DNA from 2 places in the Metabacillus sediminis genome. Region 1 is predicted to be linked to the other one. Evidence: a T-box and tRNA genes for the amino acid it is inferred to sense, from the RefSeq annotation. Region 1 holds a T-box; the other holds one or more tRNA genes.
The links. The T-box of region 1 lies ahead of leuS (leucine--tRNA ligase). A T-box ahead of a tRNA ligase gene usually reads a tRNA of that ligase, here a tRNA-Leu.
Positions count from the first base shown of each region.

Region 2: it encodes a tRNA-Leu, which carries the amino acid that the T-box ahead of leuS (leucine--tRNA ligase) is inferred to sense. The anticodon was not compared.

Region 1 is NZ_CP147407.1:3,052,313-3,060,096, reverse strand. Features, by position in the region: gene WCV65_RS15840 (IS110 family transposase) at 1-1,065, shown strand, start outside; gene WCV65_RS15835 (hypothetical protein) at 1,741-1,950, shown strand; gene WCV65_RS15830 (SMI1/KNR4 family protein) at 2,093-2,599, shown strand; gene WCV65_RS15825 (DUF4257 domain-containing protein) at 2,800-3,132, shown strand; T-box leader at 3,225-3,443, shown strand; gene leuS (leucine--tRNA ligase) at 3,519-5,933, shown strand; gene WCV65_RS15815 (IS110 family transposase) at 6,257-7,369, shown strand.
Region 2 is NZ_CP147407.1:103,563-111,346, forward strand. Features, by position in the region: rRNA gene WCV65_RS00520 (23S ribosomal RNA) at 1-1,995, shown strand, start outside; rRNA gene rrf (5S ribosomal RNA) at 2,127-2,242, shown strand; tRNA gene WCV65_RS00530 (tRNA-Val) at 2,286-2,361, shown strand; tRNA gene WCV65_RS00535 (tRNA-Thr) at 2,386-2,461, shown strand; tRNA gene WCV65_RS00540 (tRNA-Lys) at 2,498-2,573, shown strand; tRNA gene WCV65_RS00545 (tRNA-Leu) at 2,589-2,670, shown strand; tRNA gene WCV65_RS00550 (tRNA-Gly) at 2,682-2,756, shown strand; tRNA gene WCV65_RS00555 (tRNA-Leu) at 2,767-2,852, shown strand; tRNA gene WCV65_RS00560 (tRNA-Arg) at 2,870-2,946, shown strand; tRNA gene WCV65_RS00565 (tRNA-Pro) at 2,973-3,049, shown strand; tRNA gene WCV65_RS00570 (tRNA-Ala) at 3,064-3,139, shown strand; rRNA gene WCV65_RS00575 (16S ribosomal RNA) at 3,217-4,755, shown strand; rRNA gene WCV65_RS00580 (23S ribosomal RNA) at 5,001-7,784, shown strand, end outside.

The sequences.
Region 1 (7,784 bases):
ATTGCCGTTGCGGTCGCAGAAGAAGGACGGGAAGCACCGAGATACTGGGGGGTCATTCCTCATACGCCTGAAGCCGTAAAAAAATTGATGAAGAAGCTGGGCAGCCCAAAGTCCCTTCGTGTCTGTTATGAAGCCGGTCCTACCGGATATCCGTTATACAGACTATTACTAACATTGAACATTCATTGTTCAGTGATTGCCCCAACTCTTATTCCGAAAAGGCCTGGAGATCGAATTAAAACCGATCGCCGAGACTCTGTTCGTCTGGCTCAATTATATCGGGCTGGGGAGTTAACGTCCGTTTATGTTCCTACTCCAGAAGACGAAGCCCTTCGGGATCTGGTACGTTGCCGGGAAGATGTGAAAGAGGATGAGTTAAGGGTGAAACACCGGTTAAGCAAATTTTTACTACGCAACGATATTAAGCCACCGGCAGGTGTAAATAAGTGGACCAACAAGTACTTCAGATGGCTGGATACCCTTCATTTTGAGAATTCTTCTTTGCGGGTTACGTTTCAGGAGTACTATTATCAGCTTAAAGAAATCGGTCAAAGACTCTTAAGGCTGGAAGAAGAAATTCGGGTTCACTCAAATGAAGGGGTACATGCCCGGAAAATTCAGGCCCTCCAATGTTTGAGAGGTGTTGCCCTTGTCACCGCCTCGAGTGTTGTGGCAGAAATAGGTTCGTTTAAACGATTCCCAACCCCTAATCACTTCATGGGGTATGTCGGGTTGATTCCAAGCGAATATTCGAGTGGAGAAAGCAGACGGCAAGGAAATATAACCAAGACAGGAAATCGGCATGTACGACGGTTATTGGTCGAAGCCGCTTGGAGTTACCGATATAAGCCTGCGGTTAAAGGAGAATTGGCACGAAGACAAAGTGGACAATCTCCGACCATTCAGGCCATATCCTGGAAAGCACAAAATCGCCTTCATCAAAAGTATTACCGCTTACTATCCAGAGGAAAAGAGAGCAGTAAAGCCATAACAGCTGTAGCGAGAGAGTTAGCTGGGTTTATTTGGGCCGTGATGCAAGAAGTCGAAGATGTCCCAGAATCGTAAAAAGATGTCGTGATCCTGACGTGTTGTAGACCGATTCAAAATAGAATAGGGAGAATAGGGCTCGAAGGCAAAGAGTAAAACCGGAAAGGAAAATCCACGCGCCTCCTCTGTGCTAGTCCCATGTGGATGAACGCACGTCCCGAGTTTGTGGAAAAGTCCTTTATACGGAAAGATAAAATGTGAGAACCCACGAATATCAGAGTGCTAACCGCCGTTGAAATTTTTGCCTTCGTGCCGTGTCCTTCCTGTCTATTCTATAAACAAGAAAGGAATTATATTCAGTCGCTGCCTGTCAAATAAAACACAAAAAAAGAAGCGAAATACGCTTCTCTTCTTAAAGCTGTTCAAAAACAAAGTAAAACATTAGGTTGCAGGGGGCTCTTGAAAGTTTCGTTCATATCAGGAGGCTCACCGCCCGCCCCGCGGAAAGCGAGCAGCCTGGAGCCGCCATCAACCCCGTCGAACTGATTTCCAAACCAAAGATGTTTGCGAATTTAACATTTAGAAGATTGGCAGGTTACTTACGGAGTTGTTGTTTAAATCAGATATTTCTATCTGTTTAACTCGACTCCAGCTCATGGTATTATAATTAACAGCTTATAAACTTTTAGGCTTTACCTAATAAACGAACGGATGCCGAGAAAAGCCTCCGCTAAAATATGGAGGTGTAAGAGAATGAATAAACGATGGACAATCGATAAAATTAGAGATTTTGTTGAGAAAAATTCGGATAGCACCCTGCTGTCAACGGAATATCACGGTTTTTCTCAAAAGCTGCAATTTAAATGTGCATGCGGAAGTACCTTTGAAAAATCATTTACAAAATTTAAAAACAATAACCAGCGTAAATGTGACGCATGCCAGCCGCCAAAAGCGTCAAGATAACCTACTGCGAATATATAAAGTGCCGATTTCTATTAAAGAGAAGTTGGCACTATTTTGTTTTATAGCATAAGCTCCGGCATTTCTTTTCAATAGAGGCAGTCCGTATCCGCAGCTTTTGATCCTATAAAAAAGAGGTGATAGCTTGGAGCTCTACAATTGTATAGATTTTTGGGCTGAAGGCGAAGAACCTGTATCGGATGCAGATATTAGGCTTGCTGAGAAAAAGTTAGGAGTAAAACTTCCTCCATCCTATAAAGAATTACTAAAAGTAAAGAACGGCGGAACGTTAAATTACCCTAAGTTTTTTTTAGAAGAAAAAGATAAAGAACGAATAACTATTCCAGAGATCAATGGAATTGATTTTGAAGGAGAAAAAGGAATTCTTGCTTCTAAGCATTGGATTAAGGAGTGTGGTCTGCCTAATCATATAATCATTCTTTGGGGTGATTATCATAGTTGGATTGCATTGGACTATAATGAAACCAATCAACATCCCACAGTAGTTTATTTATATACAGATTATGAGAATTGGAATTGGAACCAGATCGAAATAGCGAAGGATTTTGACCGTTTTCTAAAAAAATTATCCCGTGGTTACATTTTACATCCTGAAAAATTAAAACCAAGCTATACGAGAAAGAAAAAGTGAATTTTACGTCTTTGAAATAGAGAATCCCATATCAAATTAGTACATTTGTTCGATATAGAAAATAATTCCAATTAATCAGGCGGTTTACCCATTCATTTTGTATAATAGAAATAAAAAAGCCTTTCCCATCCCCGTGGGACCGCCGATCTGCATTTTTTATTCAGCTTTGCCAGAATAAAAAAGAAGGAATGGTGGTGTAATTGACAGCTCAAATCTTAATTGCCAGTATCATCGGAGGCATAATGGGGATTGTTAGCCACATAAAAAAAAGGGGGCGTCTTGAAAAACCGAGAATGACGAAACGTTTTATCTATCTTGGATTCTATGAAGACTTTGCAGTTGGAACGATCGCGGCCATCATGCTGGTCCTCTCCTCAGAACCGCAATCCTCTTTTCAATTAGTCCTGCTATCCATCATCGCCGGATACAGCGGGGAAGCCGTACTAAAAAGCTTTGAATTTTCCGCTCAGCAAGAACAGCCTGAAGGTCCCCCAACCAAAAATTGTCCAAGTCACAAGCCGCCTCTCCCTTAAGCAATGCCTCTTTGCTGACAGCATTCCCTTAAAAAATCGCAACCAGCTTGCATATCCCTCAAATTTTTTATAAAATAGCATTAGAATGAAATAGTCGAACGGTGACAAGGAGCAGTAGTGAACAGGATGCACCATAGAGAGCTGACGGAAGGTGCAAGTCAGCAGCAAATGTTCATGAACTCGCCTTAGAGTTTGCAGATGCGAAAGAAATCAGTAGTGTCTGCCGTGCATTCACGTTACGAATGTCAAGCGAGTGTAGTTTGTATACACTAATTTGGGTGGTACCGCGGGAGAAAGCTCTCGTCCCTTTTTACAGGGACGGAGCTTTTTTTATTTTTCACGGCCGCGTACTCGATGTCCGTTCAGCGAAAACAAGGAGGATGTATATGAGTTTCAGTCATAAGAAAATCGAACAGAAATGGCAAAAGCATTGGCTTTCCAACAAGACATTTAAAACAGGTGAGGAACCGAACCGCCCTAAATTTTATGCGCTTGATATGTTCCCGTATCCGTCAGGAGCAGGTCTTCATGTAGGGCATCCGGAAGGATTTACAGCGACAGATATTCTTTCCCGTATGAAACGGATGCAAGGATACAATGTTCTTCATCCGATGGGATGGGATGCATTCGGACTTCCTGCAGAACAATTTGCACTGGATACAGGAAATGATCCGGCAGTATTCACGGAACAGAACATCAACAATTTCAGACGCCAAATCCAGGCACTTGGCTTTTCTTATGATTGGGATCGTGAGGTCAACACGACCGATCCTCATTACTATAAATGGACACAATGGATTTTTCTCAAGCTTTATGAAAAAGGCTTAGCCTATATTGATGAGGTTGCCGTGAACTGGTGTCCGGCACTTGGTACCGTTCTTGCGAATGAAGAGGTCATTGACGGGAAAAGCGAGCGCGGCGGACATCCGGTCGAACGCCGTCCGATGAAGCAGTGGATGCTGAAAATTACAGCCTACGCGGATCGTTTGATTGAAGATTTGGATGAAGTAGACTGGCCGGAGAGCATTAAAGAAATGCAGCGCAACTGGATTGGCCGTTCCGAGGGGGCTCACGTTCATTTTGAAGTAGATGGACATGATGAGAGCTTCACCGTTTTCACAACAAGACCGGATACTCTTTTCGGTGCAACCTATGCGGTTATTGCTCCTGAGCATGCGCTAGTGAGCAAGATTGTAACAGCTGATCAAAAAGAAGCGGCAGATGCTTATATCAATCAAGTGAAATCCAAGTCTGATCTGGAAAGAACGGATCTTGCAAAGGATAAAACCGGTGTCTTCACGGGTGCATATGCCATCAATCCAGTGAGCGGCGAAAAAATGCCGATCTGGGTGGCAGATTATGTATTGATCAGTTACGGTACAGGGGCGATTATGGCGGTACCTGCCCATGATGAACGCGATTATGAATTCGCTGTGAAATTCGAGCTTCCGATTAAAGAAGTCGTTCAAGGCGGCGATGTATCGAAAGAAGCTTACTCCGGTGATGGAGAGCACGTAAACTCTGAATTCCTGAACAGATTAGGGAAAGAAGAAGCGATTCAAAAAATGATTGAATGGCTGGAAGAGAACAGCAAAGGCGAAAAGAAGGTAACATACCGCCTGCGTGACTGGCTGTTCAGCCGCCAGCGCTACTGGGGCGAGCCAATTCCGATCATTCATTGGGAAGACGGCACCATGTCCGCTGTTCCTGAAGACCAGCTTCCGCTTGTGCTTCCGAAAACAACAGAAATCAAACCGTCCGGTACAGGCGAATCCCCGCTTGCCAACATTTCAGAATGGGTGAATATAACAGATCCTGAAACGGGCAAAAAAGGACGCAGAGAAACGAACACGATGCCGCAATGGGCGGGAAGCTGCTGGTATTACCTGCGCTACATCGATCCAACGAACGAAAACCATCTAGCGGATCCGGAAAAAATCAAACAATGGCTGCCGGTTGATACGTACATCGGAGGAGCCGAGCATGCGGTGCTTCACCTTCTATACGCCCGTTTCTGGCACAAGTTCCTTTACGACATCGGCATGGTTCCAACGAAAGAACCGTTCCAAAAGCTGTTTAACCAAGGAATGATCCTTGGCGAAAATAATGAAAAAATGAGTAAATCCAAAGGCAACGTCGTCAATCCGGATGAAGTTGTTGAGAGCCATGGTGCCGATACGCTTCGTCTTTACGAAATGTTCATGGGACCGCTTGAAGCTTCCATCGCCTGGTCTGAAAAAGGACTGGATGGAGCAAGACGTTTCCTTGACCGCGTATGGAGACTGCTGATTGAAGATGACGGCAAACTGACTTCGAAGGTTACAAACAGCGGAAATCAGGCTTTAGAAAAGGTGTACCACGAAACCGTGAAAAAAGTGAGCGAAAACATTGAAGGGCTACGCTTTAACACGGCGATTTCACAGCTGATGGTATTCACAAATGATGCATATAAGGCAACTGAGCTTCCGAAAGAGTATATGGAGGGCTTTGTGAAGCTTCTTTCTCCAATCGCTCCCCATCTTGCGGAAGAGCTTTGGGAAAAGCTTGGTCACTCTGCTACCATTGCCTACGAAAACTGGCCGCAGTATGATGAGTCCAAGCTTGTGGAAGATGAAGTGGAAGTGGTCGTTCAATTCAACGGCAAGGTAAAAGCAAAGCTTCTAGTTCCAGCCCAGGCTTCGAAGGAAGAGATGGAGAAAATTGCGCTTGAAGATGCAAAAGTAAAAGAGCAGCTTGAGGGCAAAACCATCCGTAAAGTAATCGCCGTACCTGGAAAATTGATTAATATCGTTGCGAACTGAAAAGGTATTAGGGGCTGTCTGAAAAGTCCTGAATAGAGGAAATAATGGAAACCAAAAACCCCCTGAGTGCTTCGTGAATGGAGCATCCAAGGGGTTTTTTTACACGTATTTCTGAACAATCCTGGTATGGCTGATTGGAGCGGAAGGTGCTTGACTCCTGCGGGAGCAGCGGGACAGGTGAGACCCCGCAGTGGCGAAGCCAAGAGTTATCATGAACGAAACTAGCCCCTTACTCGTAAAATCGTAGGTTGATTTGGTTAGACTGTTTTTGTCAAACAAAACAAAACCAAATCAGAGCTACATTACGGAAGGAGCTAGCTATTATGCAGGATACCATTAAATACGTAGGTTTAGACGTATCAAAAGAAAATATTGCCGTTGCGGTCGCAGAAGAAGGACGGGAAGCACCGAGATACTGGGGGGTCATTCCTCATACGCCTGAAGCCGTAAAAAAATTGATGAAGAAGCTGGGCAGCCCAAAGTCCCTTCGTGTCTGTTATGAAGCCGGTCCTACCGGATATCCGTTATACAGACTATTACTAACATTGAACATTCATTGTTCAGTGATTGCCCCAACTCTTATTCCGAAAAGGCCTGGAGATCGAATTAAAACCGATCGCCGAGACTCTGTTCGTCTGGCTCAATTATATCGGGCTGGGGAGTTAACGTCCGTTTATGTTCCTACTCCAGAAGACGAAGCCCTTCGGGATCTGGTACGTTGCCGGGAAGATGTGAAAGAGGATGAGTTAAGGGTGAAACACCGGTTAAGCAAATTTTTACTACGCAACGATATTAAGCCACCGGCAGGTGTAAATAAGTGGACCAACAAGTACTTCAGATGGCTGGATACCCTTCATTTTGAGAATTCTTCTTTGCGGGTTACGTTTCAGGAGTACTATTATCAGCTTAAAGAAATCGGTCAAAGACTCTTAAGGCTGGAAGAAGAAATTCGGGTTCACTCAAATGAAGGGGTACATGCCCGGAAAATTCAGGCCCTCCAATGTTTGAGAGGTGTTGCCCTTGTCACCGCCTCGAGTGTTGTGGCAGAAATAGGTTCGTTTAAACGATTCCCAACCCCTAATCACTTCATGGGGTATGTCGGGTTGATTCCAAGCGAATATTCGAGTGGAGAAAGCAGACGGCAAGGAAATATAACCAAGACAGGAAATCGGCATGTACGACGGTTATTGGTCGAAGCCGCTTGGAGTTACCGATATAAGCCTGCGGTTAAAGGAGAATTGGCACGAAGACAAAGTGGACAATCTCCGACCATTCAGGCCATATCCTGGAAAGCACAAAATCGCCTTCATCAAAAGTATTACCGCTTACTATCCAGAGGAAAAGAGAGCAGTAAAGCCATAACAGCTGTAGCGAGAGAGTTAGCTGGGTTTATTTGGGCCGTGATGCAAGAAGTCGAAGATGTCCCAGAATCGTAAAAAGATGTCGTGATCCTGACGTGTTGTAGACCGATTCAAAATAGAATAGGGAGAATAGGGCTCGAAGGCAAAGAGTAAAACCGGAAAGGAAAATCCACGCGCCTCCTCTGTGCTAGTCCCATGTGGATGAACGCACGTCCCGAGTTTGTGGAAAAGTCCTTTATACGGAAAGATAAAATGTGAGAACCCACGAATATCAGAGTGCTAACCGCCGTTGAAATTTTTGCCTTCGTGCCGTGTCCTTCCTGTCTATTCTATAAACAAGAAAGGAATTATATTCAGTCGCTGCCTGTCAAATAAAACACAAAAAAAGAAGCGAAATACGCTTCTCTTCTTAAAGCTGTTCAAAAACAAAGTAAAACATTAGGTTGCAGGGGGCTCTTGAAAGTTTCGTTCATATCAGGAGGCTCACCGC
Region 2 (7,784 bases), 1.2 Mb from region 1:
CATCGGGTTACCGAATTCAGTCAAACTCCGAATGCCAAAGACTTATCTATGGGAGTCAGACTGCGAGTGATAAGATCCGTAGTCGAAAGGGAAACAGCCCAGACCACCAGCTAAGGTCCCCAAGTATCCGTTAAGTGGAAAAGGATGTGGGGTTGCTTAGACAACCAGGATGTTGGCTTAGAAGCAGCCACCATTTAAAGAGTGCGTAATAGCTCACTGGTCGAGTGACCCTGCGCCGAAAATGTACCGGGGCTAAACGGATCACCGAAGCTGTGGACTGTTCTTACGAACAGTGGTAGGAGAGCGTTCTAAGGGCTGAGAAGCCAGACCGGAAGGACTGGTGGAGCGCTTAGAAGTGAGAATGCCGGTATGAGTAGCGAAAGAGGGGTGAGAATCCCCTCCACCGAATGCCTAAGGTTTCCTGAGGAAGGCTCGTCCGCTCAGGGTTAGTCGGGACCTAAGCCGAGGCCGAAAGGCGTAGGCGATGGACAACAGGTTGAGATTCCTGTACCACCTCTTTTCCGTTTGAGCAATGGAGGGACGCAGGAGGATAGGGTAAGCGCGCTGTTGGATATGCGCGTCCAAGCAGGTAGGCTCAAGGGATAGGCAAATCCGTCCCTTGGTTAAGGCTGAGCTGTGATGGCGAGGGAAATGAAGTACCGAAGTTCCTGATTCCACACTGCCTAGAAAAGCTTCTAGCGAGGAAAATGGTGCCCGTACCGCAAACCGACACAGGTAGGCGAGGAGAGAATCCTAAGGTGATCGAGAGAACTCTCGTTAAGGAACTCGGCAAAATGACCCCGTAACTTCGGGAGAAGGGGTGCTCTTTAGGGTGAATAGCCTTGAAGAGCCGCAGTGAATAGGCCCAGGCGACTGTTTAGCAAAAACACAGGTCTCTGCGAAGCCGCAAGGCGAAGTATAGGGGCTGACGCCTGCCCGGTGCTGGAAGGTTAAGAGGAGAGGTTAGCGCAAGCGAAGCTTTGAATTGAAGCCCCAGTAAACGGCGGCCGTAACTATAACGGTCCTAAGGTAGCGAAATTCCTTGTCGGGTAAGTTCCGACCCGCACGAAAGGCGTAACGATCTGGGCACTGTCTCAACGAGAGACTCGGTGAAATTATAGTACCTGTGAAGATGCAGGTTACCCGCGACAGGACGGAAAGACCCCGTGGAGCTTTACTGCAGCCTGATATTGAATTTTGGCACAGCTTGTACAGGATAGGTAGGAGCCTTGGAAACCGGAGCGCCAGCTTCGGTGGAGGCATTGGTGGGATACTACCCTGGCTGTGTTGAACTTCTAACCCGCGGCCCTGATCGGGCCGGGAGACAGTGTCAGGCGGGCAGTTTGACTGGGGCGGTCGCCTCCTAAAATGTAACGGAGGCGCCCAAAGGTTCCCTCAGAATGGTTGGAAATCATTCGCAGAGTGTAAAGGCACAAGGGAGCTTGACTGCGAGACCTACAAGTCGAGCAGGGACGAAAGTCGGGCTTAGTGATCCGGTGGTTCCGCATGGAAGGGCCATCGCTCAACGGATAAAAGCTACCCCGGGGATAACAGGCTTATCTCCCCCAAGAGTCCACATCGACGGGGAGGTTTGGCACCTCGATGTCGGCTCATCGCATCCTGGGGCTGTAGTCGGTCCCAAGGGTTGGGCTGTTCGCCCATTAAAGCGGTACGCGAGCTGGGTTCAGAACGTCGTGAGACAGTTCGGTCCCTATCCGTCGCGGGCGCAGGAAATTTGAGAGGAGCTGTCCTTAGTACGAGAGGACCGGGATGGACGCACCGCTGGTGTACCAGTTGTCTTGCCAAAGGCATCGCTGGGTAGCTATGTGCGGACGGGATAAGTGCTGAAAGCATCTAAGCATGAAGCCCCCCTCAAGATGAGATTTCCCATCGCAAGAGTAAGACCCCTGAAAGATGATCAGGTTGATAGGTTCGAGGTGGAAGCGTGGTGACACGTGCAGCTGACGAATACTAATCGGTCGAGGACTTAACCTTTATTCAAGTAAGGCTGCTTCACTCGTGCAGCAATCGTTATCTAGTTTTGAAAGAGCAAAAAAAGATTAAAAAATATCTTGATTTCTTCTGAAATCATAGTATAATAAATCTTGTCGCTTTTTTAGAATATGTCTGGTGACTATGGCAAAGAGGTCACACCCGTTCCCATACCGAACACGGAAGTTAAGCTCTTTAGCGCCGATGGTAGTTGGGGGTTTCCCCCTGTGAGAGTAGGACGCCGCCAGGCATATACATATGATGTTAAAGCTTTAGCCAGCTTTAACACTTTCGGAGGATTAGCTCAGCTGGGAGAGCATCTGCCTTACAAGCAGAGGGTCGGCGGTTCGATCCCGTCATCCTCCACCATTTATTTTACTCGTAAAATTATATGCCGGTGTAGCTCAATTGGTAGAGCAACTGACTTGTAATCAGTAGGTTGGGGGTTCAAGTCCTCTTGCCGGCACCACTTTCTTGGTAGCAGCATTTATGCTCTATTAAAAGAGAGCCATTAGCTCAGTCGGTAGAGCATCTGACTTTTAATCAGAGGGTCGAAGGTTCGAGTCCTTCATGGCTCACCATTTACATTTTAATATGCGGGTGTGGCGGAATTGGCAGACGCACTAGACTTAGGATCTAGCGCCTTATGGCGTGGGGGTTCGACTCCCTTCACCCGCATCTTTACAATTGCGGAAGTAGTTCAGTGGTAGAACACCACCTTGCCAAGGTGGGGGTCGCGGGTTCGAATCCCGTCTTCCGCTCCAATCCCATGACGCCGGGGTGGCGGAATTGGCAGACGCACAGGACTTAAAATCCTGCGGTAGGTGACTACCGTACCGGTTCGATCCCGGTCCTCGGCACTTGAGAATCATATATTGCGCCCGTAGCTCAATTGGATAGAGCATTTGACTACGAATCAAAAGGTTAGAGGTTCGAGTCCTCTCGGGCGCGCCATAATTTCATTATACTCAATTAAGGCTCGGGAAGTAGCTCAGCTTGGTAGAGCACTTGGTTTGGGACCAAGGGGTCGCAGGTTCGAATCCTGTCTTCCCGACCATTTCCTTAAACGATGGGGCCTTAGCTCAGCTGGGAGAGCGCCTGCCTTGCACGCAGGAGGTCAGCGGTTCGATCCCGCTAGGCTCCACCATTATATGATCTTTGAAAACTAAACAAATCGAAGTGCCAACGTTAATTTAAGCAACAAACAAGAGCTAGTCAAACTACTTTTTGGAGAGTTTGATCCTGGCTCAGGACGAACGCTGGCGGCGTGCCTAATACATGCAAGTCGAGCGGACCTCTTCGGAGGTCAGCGGCGGACGGGTGAGTAACACGTGGGCAACCTGCCTGTAAGACTGGGATAACTCCGGGAAACCGGAGCTAATACCGGATAACTTTTCGAACCGCATGGTTCGGAGATAAAAGACGGTTATGCTGTCACTTACAGATGGGCCCGCGGCGCATTAGCTAGTTGGTGAGGTAATGGCTCACCAAGGCGACGATGCGTAGCCGACCTGAGAGGGTGATCGGCCACACTGGGACTGAGACACGGCCCAGACTCCTACGGGAGGCAGCAGTAGGGAATCTTCCGCAATGGACGAAAGTCTGACGGAGCAACGCCGCGTGAGTGATGAAGGTTTTCGGATCGTAAAGCTCTGTTGTTAGGGAAGAACAAGTGCGGGAGTCACTGCCCGCACCTTGACGGTACCTAACCAGAAAGCCACGGCTAACTACGTGCCAGCAGCCGCGGTAATACGTAGGTGGCAAGCGTTGTCCGGAATTATTGGGCGTAAAGCGCGCGCAGGCGGTCTTTTAAGTCTGATGTGAAAGCCCCCGGCTCAACCGGGGAGGGTCATTGGAAACTGGAGGACTTGAGTACAGAAGAGGAGAGTGGAATTCCACGTGTAGCGGTGAAATGCGTAGAGATGTGGAGGAACACCAGTGGCGAAGGCGACTCTCTGGTCTGTAACTGACGCTGAGGCGCGAAAGCGTGGGGAGCGAACAGGATTAGATACCCTGGTAGTCCACGCCGTAAACGATGAGTGCTAAGTGTTAGAGGGTTTCCGCCCTTTAGTGCTGCAGCTAACGCATTAAGCACTCCGCCTGGGGAGTACGGTCGCAAGACTGAAACTCAAAGGAATTGACGGGGGCCCGCACAAGCGGTGGAGCATGTGGTTTAATTCGAAGCAACGCGAAGAACCTTACCAGGTCTTGACATCCTCTGCCACTTCTAGAGATAGAAGGTTCCCCTTCGGGGGACAGAGTGACAGGTGGTGCATGGTTGTCGTCAGCTCGTGTCGTGAGATGTTGGGTTAAGTCCCGCAACGAGCGCAACCCTTGATCTTAGTTGCCAGCATTCAGTTGGGCACTCTAAGGTGACTGCCGGTGACAAACCGGAGGAAGGTGGGGATGACGTCAAATCATCATGCCCCTTATGACCTGGGCTACACACGTGCTACAATGGATGGTACAAAGGGCTGCAAAACCGCGAGGTTAAGCGAATCCCATAAAACCATTCTCAGTTCGGATTGCAGGCTGCAACTCGCCTGCATGAAGCCGGAATCGCTAGTAATCGCGGATCAGCATGCCGCGGTGAATACGTTCCCGGGCCTTGTACACACCGCCCGTCACACCACGAGAGTTTGCAACACCCGAAGTCGGTGGGGTAACCCGTAAGGGAGCCAGCCGCCTAAGGTGGGGCAGATGATTGGGGTGAAGTCGTAACAAGGTAGCCGTATCGGAAGGTGCGGCTGGATCACCTCCTTTCTAAGGAAGAATTATCAGCACCCATGCGGTGCAGCAATTAACGGACGCACTTCGACTTTGTTTAGTTTTGAGAGATCATTCTCTCTATACACTTGTTCTTTGAAAACTAGATAACGATATGAATGTCAAACATTCACACGAGTAAGCAAATAACCTTACGATTTTCTTCTGCGCTTGCGTAGATAGAGAACATCAAGTCTGAAAACATCTGTTTTCAGCTCTAACGAAGATAACGTCTGTTATCAGGTTAAGTTAGAAAGGGCGCACGGTGGATGCCTTGGCACTAGGAGCCGATGAAGGACGGTACGAACACCGATATGCTTCGGGGAGCTGTAAGTAAGCGTTGATCCGGAGATTTCCGAATGGGGAAACCCGCTGCTCGTAATGGAGCAGCATCCTGATCTGAATACATAGGATCTGGAAGGCAGACCCGGGGAACTGAAACATCTAAGTACCCGGAGGAAGAGAAAGCAATAGCGATTCCCTGAGTAGCGGCGAGCGAAACGGGATTAGCCCAAACCAGAAGGCTTGCCTTCTGGGGTTGTAGGACACTCAACACGGAGTTACAAAGGAACGGGGTAGAAGAAGCGGTCTGGAAAGGCCCGCCAAAGAAGGTAACAGCCCTGTAGTCGAAACTTCGTTCCCTCCTGAGTGGATCCTGAGTACGGCGGGACACGAGAAATCCCGTCGGAAGCAGGGAGGACCATCTCCCAAGGCTAAATACTCCCTAGTGACCGATAGTGAACCAGTACCGTGAGGGAAAGGTGAAAAGCACCCCGGAAGGGGAGTGAAACAGATCCTGAAACCGTGTGCCTACAAGTAGTCAGAGCCCGTTAACGGGTGATGGCGTGCCTTTTGTAGAATGAACCGGCGAGTTACGATTACGTGCAAGGTTAAGTTGAAAAGACGGAGCCGCAGCGAAAGCGAGTCTGAATAGGGCGATTGAGTACGTGGTCGTAGACCCGAAACCAGGTGATCTACCCATGTCCAGGGTGAAGTTCAGGTAACACTGAATGGAGGCCCGAACCCACGCACGTTGAAAAGTGCGGGGATGAGGTGTGGGTAGCGGAGAAATTCCAATCGAACCTGGAGATAGCTGGTTCTCTCCGAAATAGCTTTAGGGCTAGCCTCATAGTGAGAGTCTTGGAGGTAGAGCACTGATTGGACTAGGGGCCCTCATCGGGTTACCGAATTCAGTCAAACTCCGAATGCCAAAGACTTATCTATGGGAGTCAGACTGCGAGTGATAAGATCCGTAGTCGAAAGGGAAACAGCCCAGACCACCAGCTAAGGTCCCCAAGTATCCGTTAAGTGGAAAAGGATGTGGGGTTGCTTAGACAACCAGGATGTTGGCTTAGAAGCAGCCACCATTTAAAGAGTGCGTAATAGCTCACTGGTCGAGTGACCCTGCGCCGAAAATGTACCGGGGCTAAACGGATCACCGAAGCTGTGGACTGTTCTTACGAACAGTGGTAGGAGAGCGTTCTAAGGGCTGAGAAGCCAGACCGGAAGGACTGGTGGAGCGCTTAGAAGTGAGAATGCCGGTATGAGTAGCGAAAGAGGGGTGAGAATCCCCTCCACCGAATGCCTAAGGTTTCCTGAGGAAGGCTCGTCCGCTCAGGGTTAGTCGGGACCTAAGCCGAGGCCGAAAGGCGTAGGCGATGGACAACAGGTTGAGATTCCTGTACCACCTCTTTTCCGTTTGAGCAATGGAGGGACGCAGGAGGATAGGGTAAGCGCGCTGTTGGATATGCGCGTCCAAGCAGGTAGGCTCAAGGGATAGGCAAATCCGTCCCTTGGTTAAGGCTGAGCTGTGATGGCGAGGGAAATGAAGTACCGAAGTTCCTGATTCCACACTGCCTAGAAAAGCTTCTAGCGAGGAAAATGGTGCCCGTACCGCAAACCGACACAGGTAGGCGAGGAGAGAATCCTAAGGTGATCGAGAGAACTCTCGTTAAGGAACTCGGCAAAATGACCCCGTAACTTCGGGAGAAGGGGTGCTCTTTAGGGTGAATAGCCTTGAAGAGCCGCAGTGAATAGGCCCAGGCGACTGTTTAGCAAAAACACAGGTCTCTGCGAAGCCGCAAGGCGAAGTATAGGGGCTGACGCCTGCCCGGTGCTGGAAGGTTAAGAGGAGAGGTTAGCGCAAGCGAAGCTTTGAATTGAAGCCCCAGTAAACGGCGGCCGTAACTATAACGGTCCTAAGGTAGCGAAATTCCTTGTCGGGTAAGTTCCGACCCGCACGAAAGGCGTAACGATCTGGGCACTGTCTCAACGAGAGACTCGGTGAAATTATAGTACCTGTGAAGATGCAGGTTACCCGCGACAGGACGGAAAGACCCCGTGGAGCTTTACTGCAGCCTGATATTGAATTTTGGCACAGCTTGTACAGGATAGGTAGGAGCCTTGGAAACCGGAGCGCCAGCTTCGGTGGAGGCATTGGTGGGATACTACCCTGGCTGTGTTGAACTTCTAACCCGCGGCCCTGATCGGGCCGGGAGACAGTGTCAGGCGGGCAGTTTGACTGGGGCGGTCGCCTCCTAAAATGTAACGGAGGCGCCCAAAGGTTCCCTCAGAATGGTTGGAAATCATTCGCAGAGTGTAAAGGCACAAGGGAGCTTGACTGCGAGACCTACAAGTCGAGCAGGGACGAAAGTCGGGCTTAGTGATCCGGTGGTTCCGCATGGAAGGGCCATCGCTCAACGGATAAAAGCTACCCCGGGGATAACAGGCTTATCTCCCCCAAGAGTCCACATCGACGGGGAGGTTTGGCACCTCGATGTCGGCTCATCGCATCCTGGGGCTGTAGTCGGTCCCAAGGGTTGGGCTGTTCGCCCATTAAAGCGGTACGCGAGCTGGGTTCAGAACGTCGTGAGACAGTTCGGTCCCTATCCGTCGCGGGCGCAGGAAATTTGAGAGGAGCTGTCCTTAGTACGAGAGGACCGGGATGGACGCACCGCTGGTGTACCAGTTGTCTTGCCAAAGGCATCGCTGGGTAGCTATGTGCGGACGGGATAAGTGCTGAAAGC